DNA from 3 places in the Butyricicoccus intestinisimiae genome. Region 2 is predicted to be linked to each of the others. Evidence: predicted binding sites of a transcription regulator. Region 2 holds the regulator's gene; each other region holds the start of a gene.
The links. Region 2 encodes HrcA, which represses chaperone genes, less so after heat shock. Its sites were predicted from a motif close to TGTTAGCACTCNNNNNNNNNGAGTGCTAACA; they were not measured.
Positions count from the first base shown of each region.

Region 1: the regulator HrcA is predicted to act here: its motif matches at 1,364-1,394, upstream of KQI75_RS02350 (co-chaperone GroES).
Region 3: the regulator HrcA is predicted to act here: its motif matches at 3,320-3,350, upstream of KQI75_RS04370 (Hsp20/alpha crystallin family protein).

Region 1 is NZ_JAHLQI010000001.1:450,896-456,939, reverse strand. Features, by position in the region: gene KQI75_RS02355 (THUMP domain-containing class I SAM-dependent RNA methyltransferase) at 1-1,173, shown strand, start outside; gene KQI75_RS02350 (co-chaperone GroES) at 1,433-1,717, shown strand; gene groL (chaperonin GroEL) at 1,754-3,382, shown strand; gene KQI75_RS02340 (aromatic acid exporter family protein) at 3,558-4,586, shown strand; gene KQI75_RS02335 (ABC transporter ATP-binding protein) at 4,795-5,493, shown strand; gene KQI75_RS13745 (ABC transporter permease) at 5,499-6,044, shown strand, end outside.
Region 2 is NZ_JAHLQI010000003.1:307,895-313,938, reverse strand. Features, by position in the region: gene KQI75_RS07975 (glycosyltransferase family 2 protein) at 1-413, opposite strand, end outside; gene KQI75_RS07970 (diacylglycerol/lipid kinase family protein) at 544-1,476, opposite strand; tRNA gene KQI75_RS07965 (tRNA-Arg) at 1,677-1,753, shown strand; gene KQI75_RS07960 (SDR family NAD(P)-dependent oxidoreductase) at 1,827-2,582, opposite strand; gene hrcA (heat-inducible transcriptional repressor HrcA) at 2,870-3,916, shown strand; gene grpE (nucleotide exchange factor GrpE) at 3,927-4,484, shown strand; gene dnaK (molecular chaperone DnaK) at 4,529-6,044, shown strand, end outside.
Region 3 is NZ_JAHLQI010000002.1:203,023-209,066, reverse strand. Features, by position in the region: gene dnaX (DNA polymerase III subunit gamma/tau) at 1-486, shown strand, start outside; gene KQI75_RS04385 (YbaB/EbfC family nucleoid-associated protein) at 503-862, shown strand; gene recR (recombination mediator RecR) at 869-1,471, shown strand; gene KQI75_RS04375 (MFS transporter) at 1,601-2,776, shown strand; gene KQI75_RS04370 (Hsp20/alpha crystallin family protein) at 2,841-3,269, opposite strand; gene KQI75_RS04365 (helix-turn-helix domain-containing protein) at 3,525-4,397, opposite strand; gene KQI75_RS04360 (sugar phosphate isomerase/epimerase family protein) at 4,656-5,588, shown strand; gene KQI75_RS04355 (Gfo/Idh/MocA family protein) at 5,647-6,044, shown strand, end outside.

The DNA of each region.
Region 1 (6,044 bases), on a different contig from region 2:
ATCGTGGGAGATGAGCTGCGCCACAACGGCGGTCTCACCGATGTGCGTGTAGAAAATGGACGCGTCTTTTTTTCTGGCGACGAACATACACTGGCGTGGGCCAATCTCAATTTGCGCTGCGCAGAGCGCGTGTTAATTAAAGTCGGGGAATTCCCTGCGCAAAACTTTGAAGAGCTGTTTGAAGGCGTATATGAGCTGCCGTGGCTGGACTATATCGAGAAGGACTGCGCATTCCCTGTTAAGGGCTATTCGCTGGATTCTCAGCTGCACAGCATTCCGGACTGTCAGAGCATTATCAAAAAGGCAATCGTCAAGAGCCTGTCAGAATCGTATGGCATCACATGGTTTGAGGAGCGCGGTGCGCGCTGTCAGGTACAGTTTTCCATCGTGCGTGATATTGCCACGCTGTATTTGGATACATCCGGTGCCGGTCTGCACAAGCGCGGGTACCGCGCCAACGCCAACGAAGCACCGCTGCGAGAGACCCTCGCGGCGGCAATGGTCAAAATTTCGCGATTCCGCGGAAAGGGAGAATTTTTCGATCCGTTCTGTGGCTCCGGCACCATTCCGATTGAGGCAGCTATGATTGCGATGAATCTCGCTCCCGGTCTCAAGCGTTCGTTTGACGCGGAAAAGTGGGAGTTTATCGCACCGGAAATCTGGCAGCAGGAGCGCGAACGCGCGCTGGACGGCATCTATCGAGATCGCACCTACGATATTCACGGCTGTGATATTGATCCGGCCTGTGTTGAATTGTCCATCGCCAATGCAAAAAAAGCGGGTGTGAAGCATACGATTCACTTTGAGGAGAAAGATGCTTGCGCCTGCAAGCTCAAAAAGCGGGAGGGCACGCTGATTGCCAATCCGCCGTATGGCGAGCGCATGATGGACGTCAATGCGGCGCGCAAACTGCTGCGCGGGTTTGGTGCTGCTGCGGCGCAGTCTCCGATGAAACAGTATATTATCAGCTCTGACGAGCAATTTGAAGAATTTTACGGCATGAAAGCAGATAAAAAGCGCAAGCTATATAATGGTATGCTGCGCTGCAATCTGTACATGTACTATCAGCCGCCGGAGAAGCGCCGCCCGTTCCGCACGGCGCCTACAGGCAAAAATCGTCCGCAGGGAGGCAGACCGGCCGGCAAGAAGCGGCAGGATTTCCGCAAGAGATAAAAATTTGGCACTATTTTCCTTGGACTGCTACACAAAAATTTCTCGGGGATTTTTCAGGAAAAGATTGCAAAAAAACACGCAAATCGCTCGAACGGGCAGGATAACGCCCATTCATAATTTATTTACAAAAAACTTTGTAATTTTGGAAAAAAGTACTTGCGTATTTTGGGAAAATGATTTAATATATATTCGTTGGCACTCGAAGGTTTTGAGTGCTAACCTCTAAATTTGTATTTTATCATCTTAGGAGGATTTTATTATGAAGCTCAAGCCTTTATCTGACCGCGTTGTCATCAAGATGGTCGAAGCTGAGGAGACCACCGCAGGCGGAATCATCCTGGCAGGTTCTGCAAAGGAAAAGCCGCAGGTTGCTGAAGTTTTGGCAGTTGGCCCTGGCGGTGTCGTAGACGGCAAGGAAGTCGTGATGCAGGTCAAGGTTGGCGATAAGGTTATCACCAGCAAGTACTCCGGCACCGAAGTCAAGATTGACGGTGAGGAACTGATTGTCGTTCGTCAGGGCGACATTCTGGCTGTTGTAGACTAATTGTAAAATTACTCATTATTAGGAGGCTATTGTATTATGGCAAAGCAGATTCTTTTCGGCGAGGAAGCTCGCCGTGCACTGGGCCGCGGCGTAGACCAGCTGGCTGATACGGTTAAGGTAACTCTGGGTCCGAAGGGCCGCAATGTTGTTCTGGACAAGAAATTCGGCGCTCCGCTGATCACCAACGACGGTGTAACCATTGCCAAGGACATCGAGCTGGACGATCCGTTTGAGAACATGGGCGCACAGCTGGTCAAGGAAGTTGCTACCAAGACCAATGATCTGGCAGGCGACGGCACCACCACCGCTACCGTTCTGGCACAGGCTATCGTTCGCGAGGGCATGAAGAATGTTGCTGCTGGTGCAAATCCGATGATTATGCGCAAGGGCATCGCAAAGGGCGTTGAGACCGCAATCAATGCAATCAAGGAGAACTCTGAGAAGATCAAGGGCTCTGCAGATATCGCGCGTGTAGCTGCAATCTCTTCCAGCGATGAGACCATCGGCGAGCTGATTGCTGAGGCTATGGAAAAGGTTTCCGCTGACGGCGTTATCACCGTTGAGGAGTCTAAGACCGCTGAGACCTATTCCGAAATCGTAGAAGGTATGCAGTTTGACCGCGGCTACATCACGCCGTACATGGTAACCGATACCGAGAAGATGGAAGCTGTTCTGGATGACGCTGTTATCCTGATTACCGACAAGAAGATTTCCAACATTCAGGATCTGCTGCCGCTGCTGGAGCAGATTGTAAAGACCGGCAAGAAGCTGCTCATCATCGCTGAGGATCTGGAAGGCGAGGCACTGTCCACGCTGCTGCTGAACAAGCTGCGCGGCACCTTCACCTGCGTTGCTGTTAAGGCTCCGGGCTTCGGCGACCGCCGCAAGGAAATGCTCAAGGACATCGCTGTTCTGACTGGCGGCGAAGTTATTTCCGAGGAGATTGGTCTGGAACTGAAGGACACCACCATGGCTATGCTGGGTCGTGCTCGTCAGGTAAAGGTCAACAAGGAAGGCACCGTGATTGTTGACGGTCAGGGCGACGCAGAGGCAATCAAGGCTCGCGTAGAAAACATCCGTCATGCAATCGAGACGACCACTTCCGACTTCGATCGTGAGAAGCTGCAGGAGCGTCTGGCTAAGCTGGCTGGCGGCGTTGCAGTTATCAAGGTTGGCGCTGCTACCGAGACTGAAATGAAGGAAAAGAAGCTGCGTGTTGAGGACGCTCTGAACGCTACGCGCGCTGCTGTTGAGGAAGGCATCGTAGCAGGCGGCGGCGTTGCTTATGTAAACGCTGTTCCGGCTGTAGAAGCTGTTGCAGGCGAGACCACAGGCGACGAAAAGACCGGCGTGAACATTGTCGTTAAGGCACTGCAGGAGCCGATCCGTCAGATCGCTGCAAACGCTGGCATTGACGGCGCTGTTGTTCTGGAGAAGATTCGTGAGTCCGGCAAGGTTGGCTATGGCTTCGACGCTTACTCCGAGACCTACTGCGAGATGATCGAATCCGGCATCGTAGACCCGACCAAGGTAAACCGTTCCGCTCTGCAGAACGCTGCATCCGTCGCTTCTACTGTACTGACCACCGAGTCCATTGTGACCGACATCAAGGAGCCGGCTCCGGCTGCAGCTCCGGCAGCACCGGACATGGGCGGCATGTACTAATTTGAATGACAATCGTTCAAATGACTGTTTCTGACCTTAATTAAAATAAAAATTGGGCATTGACCGATGGGTTGATGCTCAATTTTTTATTTTCGGCGTTTCTTTTTTGTTAAAATCATGGTAGAATAGAACCAATTACCATGTATGAGAACGGAGCCGAGGGATGATAAAAAACGTGAAACAATTATGGGAAAAATATCGCATTCATACGCAAAAAACGCTGCTTTTGGGCACAAAGATTGCATTTGGCAGTGCGCTGGCGATATTTGTCGCGCGCTATCTGGGCTTGTCGCATGACGTCTCTGCGGGAACCATTACGATGCTGACGCTGATGACGACGAAGTGGCAGACCGTCAAGCTGTCGGTTTCCCGCGTGCTGACGTTTGCGCTGGCAACGCTCATCGCGTGGATAATCTTTCTGCATGTCAGCAATGCGTATGCGGCGTATGGCGTGTTTATGTTCCTGCTCGTCTGTATTTCTGCCATGCTTGGCTTGACTGCGACGGTTTCTGTCAATGCGGTCATCGGTGCACACCTGTTCACCGGACAGGATTTTTCTGCGCAGGCAATCGGCAACGAATTCAAATTGGTCTGTATCGGCATTGTCATCGCGCTTGTGCTGAACTTATATCACGACAATGGACAACGAAAAAAAGAGTTGATTGCAAACATGCGGTCGGTTGAAAATCAATTGCAGCAGATTATTTTAGAGCTTGCCGCTTATTTGATTCAGTTTCAAATGTCGCACAATTTATGGGGACATATTTACAAATTGGAGCGTGAGCTGGAGCGGTATATCAAAGATGCGCACGAATATCAGGACAACACCTTTCACTTTCATCCGGAGTATTATATCGATTACTTTGAGATGCGCCATGCACAGTGTCAAGTGCTGGATAATCTGCACAATGAACTCCGGCGCATTCGCAGCCGACCAAAACAAGCGCAGATTATCGCGGAATATTTGCTGTATGTGGCGGATTATGTTGTGGAAATCAATAGTCCGGAAAAACAGCTGGGACGATTGCATGAAATTTTCGCGGACATGAAAAAACAGGAGCTTCCCAAAACCCGCGAAGAGTTTGAGAGCCGCGCAATGCTGTATCATATCCTGATGGACATGGAAGAGTTCCTGCTGTACAAAAAACGCTTCGTTCACCGCTTGGATAAGCAGCAAAGGGAAATTTATTGGAAGAACGAGTAAAAGAACGGCAACTTTACGAGCAACAGCGGAAATCATTAGAAGAACAGCGCAGCCAAACGCAAGATTAAAAAGTGGAAATAAGAGGCGCATAACAGTCAAATGCTGGTATGCGCTTTCTCTTTTCTATGGTTGGCATTCTCTTGACTTCTGGTTTTGATAGGCATATACTGATTAGAGAATGCTAACTAAAAGAAACGGAGAACAGCATATGTTTCTGGAAATCAATCAGATTCGAAAATCTTTCGGCGAGGGCGATAATCGGGTAGAAGTACTGAAAGGGATTGACCTTGCGATTGAAAAAGGGGAATTTTGTGTACTTTTGGGCGCGTCCGGTTCCGGTAAATCGACGTTGCTCAATATTATCGGCGGTATTGACAGCGCCGACAGCGGAGATATCTGCATCAGGGGAGCGCGCCTTGCCGATATGAGTGAAAAAAGGCTAACTTTATACCGCAGAAATCATTTAGGATACATTTTTCAGATGTATAATCTCATTCCTAATCTGACCGTGCAGGAAAACATAGAAGTGGGCGCGTATCTATCCGACCATCCGTTGGATGTTCAGGAGCTGCTTCACACGTTGGGGCTGCAGGAACATAGAAATAAGCTGCCCAATCAGCTGTCCGGCGGTCAGCAGCAGCGCACGGCAATCGGACGCGCAGTGGTAAAGAATCCGGACATCTTACTGTGTGATGAACCGACGGGCGCGCTGGATTATCACACATCCAAAGAAATCCTCAAACTCATTGAAACCGTCAATCGGAAATACGGAAACACCATTATCATGGTGACACACAATGATGCCATTAAGGATATGGCAGATCGTGTGGTGCGCCTGCGTGACGGTACAATTATGAAAAATTATGCAAATGAGCACCGCGTTCCGGCGGAAAAACTGGAATGGTGAGAACGATGAAAAATCCTTTGAGAAAACGACATCTGCGTGACTTGAAGCAGGAAATCGGCAAATATCTCGTCATCTTCCTGCTGCTGACGGCGAGCATTGGCTTTGTGTCCGGATTTTTGGTTGCCGATGGCAGTATGCTGCAGGCGTACCATGACAGCTTTGAAAAATATCACGTGGAGGATGGCAATTTTACCGTACAAAACCGGCTCAATCATGCACAGATACGCGATATACAGGCGCAGCATGTCACATTGTACGAGCTGTTCTACACGGAGAAAGAGCTGAGCAATGATAGTAAGCTGCGCATTTTTCCGAAGCGGGACAAGGTGAATCTGGCGTGTCTGATGCAGGGAGACATGCCGAAACAATCCAATGAGATTGCCATTGACCGCATGTATGCGGATAATAATCAGCTTGCGCTTGGAGATACCTTGACGAGCGGCACACAAACTTGGACGATTACCGGTCTGCTTGCGCTGCCGGATTATAGCTGTCTGTTTGAAAAAAACAGCGATACCATGTTTGATGCGACAAAATTTGGCGTTGCCGTT
Region 2 (6,044 bases):
TCTGTTTTGCGCTTGGAGCGCACGCCGTACACGACCTCGGCACCCTTCAGGTATTCGTCGACCATGCGATCCATCGCGTTGATGTCGTCCTGACCGTCGCAGTCAATCGAAATGGTAATGTCGCACTTGTCCTTGGCCTCCATCAGACCGGCGAGAACGGCGTTCTGATGGCCGCGGTTGCGGCTCTGGCTGATGCCGATATAATGCGGGTCCTTGCGTGCAAAATCACAGATGAGCTGCCAAGTGCTGTCTTTGGAGCCGTCGTTGACGAAGCAGATGCGGCTCTGGTCACTGATTTTTCCGGCCGCGGCAAGGCTGTTGATTTTGTTTAAAAACAGCGGTGCGGTGACCGGCAGAACAGCTTCTTCATTATAGCAGGGAATCACGATCCATAATAGCGGTTTGTTTTCCATAAAATGCCTCACGATCTTTTCACATAGATTATCTGTTTAAGTATAGCACAGTGCTATGCGGCTGACAACGAGCAGCCTGCACACAAAAACAGGATGCAGCACGCTGCATCCTGTCAGATTCTGTTATATTTTATATCTCTGGCTTGTTGCCCGGCAAATCCAGATTGAATGTTACGGCGCCCGGAATGATTTCCGCCTGGGAATAGGTAAAGCTGCCGCCCGCTTCGCCGTCCAGCGTCCAAGGAAGCGGACTGTCCGCCTGCACGGTTACGGATTTTGCACGGCGGAAAAAGATATACTTGCATTCCGCCAGCTTCTGCGACATCAGGCTGGCAACAATGTCGTTCAGCTCCAATAAATTTTCTGGCATGTGAATGAGAATGACCTCGAACAAACCATCGTCCAGCTGAACGCCGGTGCGGGTGATGTTCAAAATACCGCCGATAGAGGTCGAATTGGACAGCTGACCATAAATAAATTTGCCGTTGATTTCTTCCTCATCGCAGCGTACCTTGAGCGCGTAGCTCTTGATAGAGGTCAGCGACTTGGCGCCCTCCAGCAGATACGCGGCGTGACCGAGCGCATTTTTGAGCGGCTGCGGCGTTTCATAGGAGACCTCGGTAAACAGACCGAAGGCGGCGACATACGTGAAATATCTGCCGTTAAACTTGCCGATGTCACAGCAAAACGGTTTGCCGGAGCAAAACTGTTCGGCAGCTTCCTCCATGACGCTGCTGATGCCGAGCGTGTTGGCGAAGTCGTTGGTGGAGCCGCCGGGGATGTATCCGAGACGCGGCCGTTTGTCCGCCGGACACATCATCAGTCCGGTGACAACTTCGTTTAATGTGCCGTCGCCGCCGACGCAGACGAGGGCATCGTATTGCGTCGCATACTCCGCAACGTAGTTGCAGGCGTCTCCTTTGGCCTGTGTCGGAAACACCGTCACGTGGTAGTTGTGCGTAAAAAAGTAATTGGTGAGCGGAAACAGGTTGTCCCGCGCCTGATTTTTGCCTGCTGTCGGATTGATGACGAGCATCAGGCTTTGCTTTTTCTCTGTGAGCATCGCGGTGCCTCCTCTGACGTACATAGCGACCAAACCGCGACGGTTTGGTTCATCTCATTATCATAATGCTTTTTTCGCCGTAATGCAATGCCCTCTTGTAAACATATCCTGAACAATCCAAACGCAGAAGGCGGCATCTGCTTGCAATTTGGCCGGCAATCATATATACTATATATTGTGTTTACGCGATATATATGTATGTCTCTGTAGCTCAGTTGGATAGAGCAGCCGCCTCCTAAGCGGCAGGCCGGAGGTTCGACTCCTCTCAGGGACACCAGAAAAGCCCGAAGGTATTCTGCCTTCGGGCTTTTTCGTCAGGTGTGCCGTTTGCGCGGTGCGTCAGGATAGGGTTATTGCTTTCCCTTTTGAATGCCGTGTACCATGCGCAGCAGCGGCTTTTCCGGCACGAAGCGAGACAATGCCGTGCTGAGCTTGGTGGAGATGCCCGGAAGGATGAGCAGCTTTCCGGCGAGCGTCTGGCGCACGGCGATGCGCGCGACGCGGCGGCTGTTCATTGCCTTGACCGAAAATTTGCTGATGCCTGCGGCGGCATTGAATTCCGTGTCAACGGGGCCGGGACACAGGCAGCTGATGGTGACATGGCTGCCGGAGGCACGCAGTTCTTCATAAATCGCTTCGCTCAGGCGAACCACATAGTTTTTGGATGCATAATAGGTAGACAGCATCGGACCCGCCAAAAAACCGGCAGAGGAAGCGACGTTTAAGATGGCACCGGCATCCTGCTTGATGAAATCGCGCAAAAACAGCTTGGTTAAAATATGCACCGCGCGGATGTTGACGTCAATCATTTCCAGCTCGCGGTTAAGCTCTGTGGAGCTGAAATTGCCGAACAGACCAAATCCCGCCGCATTGACGAGCAAAGAGACACCCTGTGCGCGGGTCTGCTCGTGCAGCCAGATACAATTTTCTTTTTTCGAGACATCGCAGACATAAATGCGGCACGGCGTCTGTAATTCTTTGGCGAGTGCTTCCAGACGGTCGCGGCGGCGGGCTGCAAGCAGCAGGCGCCAGCCCTGCCGGCTCAGCTCGCGCGCAATATCGCGCCCGATGCCGGAGGATGCACCGGTAATCAGTGCTGTTTTCATGAGCAATCCCTTCTTTCGAGAATCAAATTCTGCTATCAGTATAGCATAAATGAGAACGATGTGCATCGGCTGTATATTTGACGAAAAAACGGTGCAAAACTATGTGCAAAACAGTCAATATTTCGCCATATAGGGAATTCACAAATTATTCACAGAAAAAATGGCGCTTTTTCTTGACAACGGGAAAACAGGGTGCTATCTTATATTTAGCACTCAGAGAGGTTGAGTGCTAACACTCGAAACAAGACAGTGCCAAGGCACCCGGAGCACTTCAGGAGGTGGAGACCGTGGAGCTATCCGCACGAAAGAAATTGATTTTAAAAACTGTCATCAATGACTATATCCGCACGGCGGAGCCGGTTGGCTCCAAGGCGCTCGCAAGCCGTCCGGAGCTTCGATTCTCCTCCGCCACCATCCGCAATGAGATGAGTGAGCTGGAAGAAATGGGCTATCTTGAAAAACCGCATACCTCCGCCGGACGCATCCCGTCCCCGGCAGGCTACCGGCTGTACGTCGATGAGCTGATGGGACGAACCGATTTGAGCGTGGCGGATGTAGACCGCATCAATTCGGTCATGAAGCTCAAAGTCAAAGAACTTGACCGCATGGTTTCAGAGGCCGGTAAGCTGATCTCGAACCTGACCGACTACACAACGCTCGCCGTTACACCGTATATGCAGCGTGTGACGATTCGAAAGTTCCAGATCATCGCCGTCAGTCCGCTGGATTTTGTCATCGTCGTCGTCACAGACAGCGGCGTGGTCAAAAACAAAATGCTGCGCACCGCAACGCCGGTCACGGCAGAGGAAGCCGAGCTGCTGACGTATGTGCTCAATCAGACGCTGACCAATATCCCCATTGATGCGATTACCCCGCAGAGATTTGATATTGTCCGTCGGGCAGCCGGTGTGACCGCCCTGCTGGAGCTGGTTTCCCAGTTCCTGGATGAGGTCATCGAGGAGTTCAGCAGCCAGAAGATATTCTTACAGGGTGCTTCCAAGCTGCTGGCGTATCCGGAATATCAGGACGCCCACAAGGCGCAGGAGCTTCTGGATTATATCTCGGATGAAAGCCACGTGCCGGCGCTTCGCACGTTTACCCGCGATATCGACGGCGTGCGCATCACAATCGGTCCGGAAAACGGCACCGATGGCCCGCTGCAAACTGCCAGCATGGTCTATGCGACCTACAACATCGGCAGTATGGGACGCGGCTTAATCGGCATTGTGGGTCCGACCCGTATGGATTACGCAAAGCTCTCTGCGAGACTCGCGCTGTTCTCCAAGGGTCTGAACCGATTGATCTCGGAGACATTCTTTGATGACGAACAATAGGAGGAAGACCATGAATACCAACGAGAACAAGCAGGAGACCGCAGAGCAGGAAAACACTGCAGCCGAAGAGGCGGCAGCGAAGGGTACCGCGGAACAGGCTGCTGAAGATACAAAAGCGCCAGAGGAAACAGCAGAAGAAAAGCTGCAGAAGCAGCTGGATGAGCTGAATGACCGCTATATGCGCATGGCAGCTGAATATGATAACTACCGCAAGCGCGTCGCAAAAGAGCGCGACATGATCCGCTCTGAGGCAACCGGCAAGGCGCTGAGTGCCATTTTACCGATTTACGATAACTTGGAACGTGCCCTTGCACAGGAAACCGAAGATACGGAATATAAAAAGGGTGTGGAAATGACTGCACGGCAGTTTGAATCCGCACTGGACTCGCTCGGCGTGGAGATTATCTCCGCAGAGCCGGGCACGGAATTTGACCCGACCGTTCACAATGCAGTGATGCACATGGAGGATGAGTCGCTGGGAGAGAACTGCATCGCAGAGTGCTTCCAGAAGGGCTTCCGCCACGGTGACAAAATCATCCGCACCGCAATGGTCAAGGTCGCAAACTAATTTATCTTTGTAAAATATTATCTTTGATATAGGAGGAACATATCATGGGCAAGATTATCGGTATTGATTTGGGTACTACCAATTCCTGTGTTGCAGTTATGGAGGGCGGCGAAGCCGTTGTCATCCCGAACAGCGAGGGTGCAAGAACCACGCCGTCTGTCGTTGCATTCAACAAGCAGGGCGAGCGCATTGTTGGCCAGACCGCAAAGAACCAGGCTGTTACCAACGCAGAGCGCACCATCATTTCCATCAAGCGTCACATGGGTTCTGACTACCGCGTTACGATTGACGGCAAGCAGTATTCCCCGCAGGAAGTTTCCGCAATGATCCTGCAGAAGCTGAAGGCTGATGCAGAAGCATATATCGGTTCTCCGGTAACCGATGCAGTTATCACCGTACCGGCTTACTTCACCGACGCACAGCGTCAGGCAACTAAGGATGCTGGTAAGATCGCTGGCCTGAATGTACAGCGTATCATCAACGAGCCGACTGCCGCAGCACTGGCATACGGCGTAGATAAGGAAAATGAGCAGAAGATCATGGTATACGATCTGGGCGGCGGCACGTTCGATGTTTCCATTCTGGAAATCGGCGACGGCGTTGTAGAAGTACTGGCTACCGCAGGCAACAACCACCTCGGCGGCGATGACTTTGACCAGCGCATCATCGACTGGATGGCTTCTGAGTTCCAGAACGCAAACGGCATTGACCTGCGCAACGACAAGATGGCTATGCAGCGCCTGAAGGAAGCTGCTGAGAAGGCAAAGATTGAGCTGTCCGGTCTGAACACCACCACCATTTCTCAGCCGTACATCACGGCTGATGCTACCGGCCCGAAGCATCTGGAACTGACCCTGAGCCGTGCTAAGTTCAACGAACTGACCCGCGATCTGGTTCAGGCTACCATGGGCCCGGTTAACCAGGCACTGAGTGACGCTGGTCTGTCCGCAGGCGAGCTGTCCAAGATTCTGCTGGTCGGCGGTTCCACCCGTATTCCGGCTGTACAGGAAGCTGTTAAGTCCATCACCGGCAAGGATGCATTCAAGGGCATCAACCCGGATGAGTGCGTAGCTGTCGGCGCAGCTATTCAGGGCGGCGTACTTGGCGGCGAGGTCAAGGATGTCCTGCTGCTGGACGTAGCTCCGCTGTCTCTGGGCATTGAGACCCTCGGCGGTGTATGCACCAAGCTGATCGAGCGCAACACCACCATCCCGACCAAGAAGAGCCAGGTATTCTCCACCGCAGCTGACAACCAGCCGTCTGTAGAGATTCACGTTCTGCAGGGCGAGCGCGAAATGGCTGCCGACAACAAGACACTGGGCCGCTTCACGCTGGACGGCATTGCTCCGGCACGCCGCGGTGTTCCGCAGATCGAGGTTACCTTCGATATTGATGCAAACGGCATTGTAAACGTATCCGCAAAGGATCTGGGCACCGGCAAGGAGCAGAAGATTACCATCACTGCTTCCACCAACCTGTCTGATGATGAAATCAACAAGGCAGTTGAGGATGCTGAGAAGTTTGCTGAGGAAGATAAGAAGCGCAAGGAATCCGTAGAGA
Region 3 (6,044 bases), on a different contig from region 2:
AAGCTGGCGCATGGCATCGTGGCAGCGGCACCGGCGGCTCGGCAGCAGGCGGAACCGGAGGACGGATTCCCGTCCGATGCAGATGCGCCGCCGCCCGCAGAGGACGAGCTGCCGCCGATGGCACAGCAAAAGCCGTCTGCACCGCCCAAAAAGCTGGAGAGCAGCCCGCAGTGGAATGACATCACGATGGCAACAAAGAGCTTGCTGCCGATGAGCAAATTCGCCCAGCTGACGATGGCGAAGGGTGTCATTTCCGGAAAAGAATTGTATGTGCTGTGTGATGACCCGTTTACCTGCGACTTGTGCAATGAAACCATCGTCAAGCAGGCACTGGCAAAGGCGGCGCAGCAGGTAACCGGAAAAAATTTGCGCATCAAAGTATTGGAAGAAAGCAGCATCGGCACGCTTTCCACGAAAGCGAACCCTGTGGATGAGGTCATTCGCAGAGCCGGTGAACTGAATATAAATGTTGAGATCAACGATTGAAACAGGAGGAACAACAATGGCTAGAAAGTTTAACGGATATGGCAGAGGCGGCGCCGGCATGGGCGGCGGCATGAACATGAGCGCGATGATTAAAAAGGCGCAGAAGATGCAGGAAGAAATGGTCAAGGCACAGGAGGAGCTGGGCAACAAGGAATACACCGCGACCGCAGGCGGCGGCGCAGTGACCGCTGTTGTCAAGGGCTCCAACAATCTGGTCAGCCTCAAGCTGGATCCGGAAGCAGTGGATCCGGATGATGTAGAAATGCTGCAGGATCTCATCGTCACTGCGGTCAATCAGGCACTTAAGCAGGCAGACGAGGAGAGCGCAGCCATCATGAAGCAGGCAACCGGCGGCGGTATGCCGGGACTGTTTTAATTGTCCATGAATTATTTTGCACCATCTGTCGAAACGCTGATTGATGAGTTTTCCAAGCTCCCCGGCATCGGGCGCAAGACGGCGCAGCGGTTGGCGTTTCACATTTTAAATCTGCCCAAAGAGGACGCGGACAAGCTCGCGCAGGCGATTACCGCCGCGAAAAACACAATTCATCTGTGTCCTGTGTGTCAGAACCTGACGGATGAAGAGCTGTGCCCGATTTGCGCGGATCCGGCACGGGATCACAAGACGATTTGCGTCGTGGCAGACCCGAAGGACGTGCTGGCGTTTGAAAAGACGCGCGAATATCAGGGGCTGTATCATGTGCTGCACGGCACGATTTCTCCGCTCAACCATGTCGGACCGGATGATTTGAGCATTCGGGAGCTGCTGCATCGCGTGGCAGAGGAGGACATCGAAGAAGTGATTCTGGCGACCAATCCGGACACGGAGGGCGAAGCGACGGCGATGTATTTGGCACGGCTGCTCAAGCCGTTTCACATTCGCGTCAGCCGCCTTGCATACGGCATTCCGGTTGGCGGACAGCTGGAGTATATCGACGAAGTGACGCTGATGCGCGCACTGGACGGCAGACACAATATCGAGTAAACCAAAAAGCGGACTTCTCGGGAAGTCCGCTTTTTTTGTGCAAGAATTTGGCGTGATAAGGCATAGCCGAACACGTGCATCCCGTGGTATAATCCAGATATCACTGGTAAAGAAACGGGAGGAAAATTTATGGGAAAACCATCTGTCATGCGGGAGATGCCGAGGGCACACCGCTATTTGATGCAGGACATTTTTCTGGCGTATCTGGCGATGGGTATTTATCTGACGCTGATCGGCTCGGCACTGCCGTCCATCAAAGCGGAATACCACATCAGCTATCAGGTCGGCGGCTGGATGATGTCCGCGCAGCAAATCGGGTATCTGGCGATGGGCATTGGGGTCAGTCTGGCGGCAAGACGCTTGGGCGCCAAGTGCACGTATCTGTTTTTTGGCGCGCTGGCGTTTGTCGGTCTGGCAATCATGATGGTGTCCGGCAATCCGGTGCTGTTAATTTTTGCCATGCTGCTGACCGGCATTTGCAAGGGCAGCACCGCGAACATCGGCAATCAAATCACCAGCATGGTGTCCAACAATGACAGCAGCCTGCTCAATCTGGCACAGGCGTTTTTTGCCGTTGGCGCCTGCGCGGCACCGCTCATCATGATGGTGTGCGGCACGTCTTGGCGCATGGCGTTCGGCATCACGATTGCGATCGGCATCATCTCGCTGCTGCACGGCGTGCGCACGCAGATTGGACCGGATGCGTTTTGCGTGCAGGAACCGACAGGAAAAATCGACTGGGGATTTTTGAAGCAGGGCATTTTTTGGATTTGCAGTGTGCTGCTGCTGTGCTATCTCGCATTTGAAGCGTCGGTTATCGGCTGGCTCGTGACCTTTTTCATCGACTCCGGTGCAGCGGATGCGCAGACCGCGCAGCTGCTTGCCACGGCGCTGTGGGGCGCGCTGCTCATCGGGCGGTTCGCCAGCGCATGGTTCGCCACACGCTTTTCGCCGCAGCACATGATTTGCGTCATGACAATCGGAACCGCCGTCTGCTTTTCCGTCATGATGTGCAGCCACTCGCTGGTTCCGATGGCGATTGGCACGTTCGGCATCGGTCTGTTCATCGCGGGCATGTACGGCACAACGCTGGGCGGCAGTGACAACCTGATTGGGCGGTATCCGATGTGCATGGGCATGTTTATCGTCATTCCCGGCGTCGGCGCCGCTGTCACGCAAAGCGTCATCGGCGTCATTGCCGATCAAATCGGCATCCGCGGCGGCATGTACGTGCTGTATGTGCTCATCGCGCTCATGCTGCTTTCGACCGTGCTGTTTGTCGCGCACGGCAGGAAAAAATCATAAACAAAAAGGTACGCAGCTCATCGCTGCGTACCTTTTTTCATGAATGATATGGAAAAGAGAAGGCTTACTCAATCATAATCTTCTTGGATTCCGGCAGAACCTGCTGTGCTTTCGGCAGCGTCAGCTCCAGAACACCGTCCTTGTAGGAAGCGGTGATGGCGTTTTCATCAATGCCGGAGACATCAAAGCTGCGGCGGAACGAGCCGTAACGGCGTTCGCGGCGGATGTATTCGCCCTTGTCGTTTTTCTCGTCCTCGTTCTCGGTGTGCTGGGCAGTAATGGTCAGAATACCATCCTTGACATCCAGCTGAATGTCTTCCTTGTTAAAGCCCGGCAGCTCAGCTTCTAAGATGTACTTGTCATCTACTGCGCGAATGTCGGTGCGGAAGTCCGGCAGATCAACATTGCTGTTGCCGAAGAAGTTCTTTTCAAAGTTGTCAAATGCGTCAAACCAATTGTGGTTGTTGTAATCAAACGGTACCATGCCAAACATAATCAATCGTCCTTTCGATAGTCAAATCAGAGAGTTTTTTATTTGTAAACAATTGGCACTCTCGATAGCTGAGTGCTAACAATGGGTGAAATCCTGCTGCATCTTAGCTGCCTTCTTTCTTGCGGAGCCTTCCTCTTTGGTGCTCCTCTCTTGAACTGACTATAGTATAGGCCGCAGTTATGAAAAAAGATGGCATGATTTGTGAATAAATTGTAAACAATTAGCACTCTGGTGACGAGAGTGCTAAAACACGCCTTACATCTGATTTCGTTCCCCACACAGCGCTTCCAGATACTTTTTCCGGTACTGAATCGGCGTCGTGCCGACAATGCGCGTGAACAGCGAGTTAAAATAGTTGGTGTTGTCGTAGCCCACCATCGTTGCGATGCGGGTGGCGGAATGATCGGTGGAGATGAGCAGGGTCTGCGCCAAGCCGATGCGGCGGCGAATGGCGTATTGAATCGGCGAATAGCCGGTGGCGTCCTTGAAGGTGTGCGCCAGATACGGTACGCTGCATCCGAGCGCGGCGGCGATGTCCTCCAGCTTAAGCGGCTCGGTGTAGTGGGCGTCAATATAGTCCTTGATGCGGCGGGTGAGCAGGGAAGCGGAGCTGCGCACAACGCTGTCCTGCTGGGTGACGGGCATTTGCGCCGCCAGCATGAGCAGAGAGATGCCGAGCGTCTGGGCGGTCAGCTGCTGCGGCGGCGTGCCGTCGTTGAGCGCGAGAATTTGCTCCGCGAGATTGCGCAGAAACGGAAACTGCACCTGCGAGGCGCGGACATGCGGGCTGCTGGACGGAATGCAGTGATTGACGGGCAGCCCGCGAAACTGCACGTTGGAAAAGCCGAAGCAGTACGTGCCGATTTCCACGTCGGTGTTGGACACGACCTCGTGCAGCTCGCCGCAGTTGTAATAAATGAAATCGCCCTCCTGAATCATATAGGAGAAGTCGTTGACGTTGTAGGTGCCGAAGCCGCGGTAGCACAGCAGCAGCTCGCACATGGAGTCGTGCCCGTGCATCGGGCGGTCATGCTTGGCCTTGCCGTAGTCCTGCCGGTTGGCATTGACGAGCACCGGAAGAACGCCGCTTTCGAACACACGGTCGGAAAAGGTCTGGATGTCTTTCATGGTCATACTCCTTCCAAACGAAACAAAACAACAAGATAGTGTAGTGTACAAAAAAATTGCAGCAATTTTGTGCAAAATATCAGGTGAAATTGTCGGTCAAGATACAAGATAATGAAGGTATTTTTTCCAACATTTCGTATAATAGAATCATAACACAGGAACGACAAACCGTCAAAACAAGCTGGTGATACACAAGCTGGCAACAAGATTGTGAGGTTTTCACCAGACCGCGTGAGTATAGAAAAGGAGATTGTACCTATGAGCATGAACATTTGCGGCGCTCCGAGCTGCTGGGGCGTAGACGATCCGAAAAACCCGTATCTGCCGCCTTGGACCCGTGTGCTGTCCGAAGCAAGTCAGGCAGGCTATCGTGCCATCGAGCTTGGCCCTTGGGGCTACATCCCGAACGATGTTGACCTCGTGGCAGAGGAGCTGAACAAGAACGGTCTGGGCATCGTGGTCGGCACCATCTTCCATGATCTGGTAACGCCGGAAAACCAGCCGAGCGTGCTCAAGGCTGTCGATGACATCTGCAAGCTCATCACCGATCCGAAGATGCCGAAGCTGCCGGTACACGAGGGTCAGAAGTGGCCGACGCCGTATCTGACGGTTATGGACTGGGGGCATGACGAGCGCGACTTCAACGCAGGTCATTCCGACCGCGCACCGCGCATGGATGACGAGCAGTGGGCTGCTTTCGTCAAGAACGTGCGCGCTGTCTGCGACAGAGCAAACAGCTGGGGCGTGCGTCCGGTCATTCATCCGCACGCAGGCACCTACATCGAGTTCTCCGATGAAATCGAGCGCATCATGCAGGACATTCCGTATGATGTCTGCGGTCTGTGCTTGGATACCGGCCATCTGTACTACTCCGGCATGGATCCGGTGACCTACCTGAAGAAGTATCAGGACAAGCTGGACTACGTGCACTTCAAGGACGTTGACCAGAAGGTATATGAGGAAGTTTTGGGCGAGCACATCCGCTTCTTTGACGGCTGCGGCAAGGGCGCGATGTGCCCGATCGGCACCGGCGCGCTGGACTATCCGGCAATCAAGCAGGCACTGGAGGACATCGGCTACAGCGGCTACATCACCATCGAGCAGGAGCGCGATCCGCGTAATTCCGACACCTCTCTGCGCGACGTCAAGCGCAGCGTAGACTATCTGAAGTCTGTCGGCTATCACATCTGATTTTTTTGAGAGTTTTCACAGAGAGTTTATAGAAGAAGTTTTTTAGGAGGAAATGACTATGATTAACGGTTCTAAGGTTCTGGATCATCCGATTCGCTGGGCTATGGTTGGCGGCGGCAAGGGCAGCCAGATCGGCTACATTCATCGCTCCGCAGCACTGCGCGACAACAACTTCCAGCTGGTAGCAGGTGCATTCGACATCAATCCGGAGCGCGGCATGGCATTTGCCGCTGAGCTGGGCATTGATCCGGACCGCTGCTATCCGGACTACAAGACCATGTTCGAGAAGGAAGCACAGCGCGAGGACGGCATTGAGGCTGTTTCCATCGCTACTCCGAACAGCGTGCACTATGAAGTGTGCAAGGCTGCTCTGGAAGCCGGCATCCATGTTGTATGCGAGAAGCCGCTGTGCTTCAGCACCGAGGAAGGCGAGGAGCTGGTTGCTCTGGCAAAGAA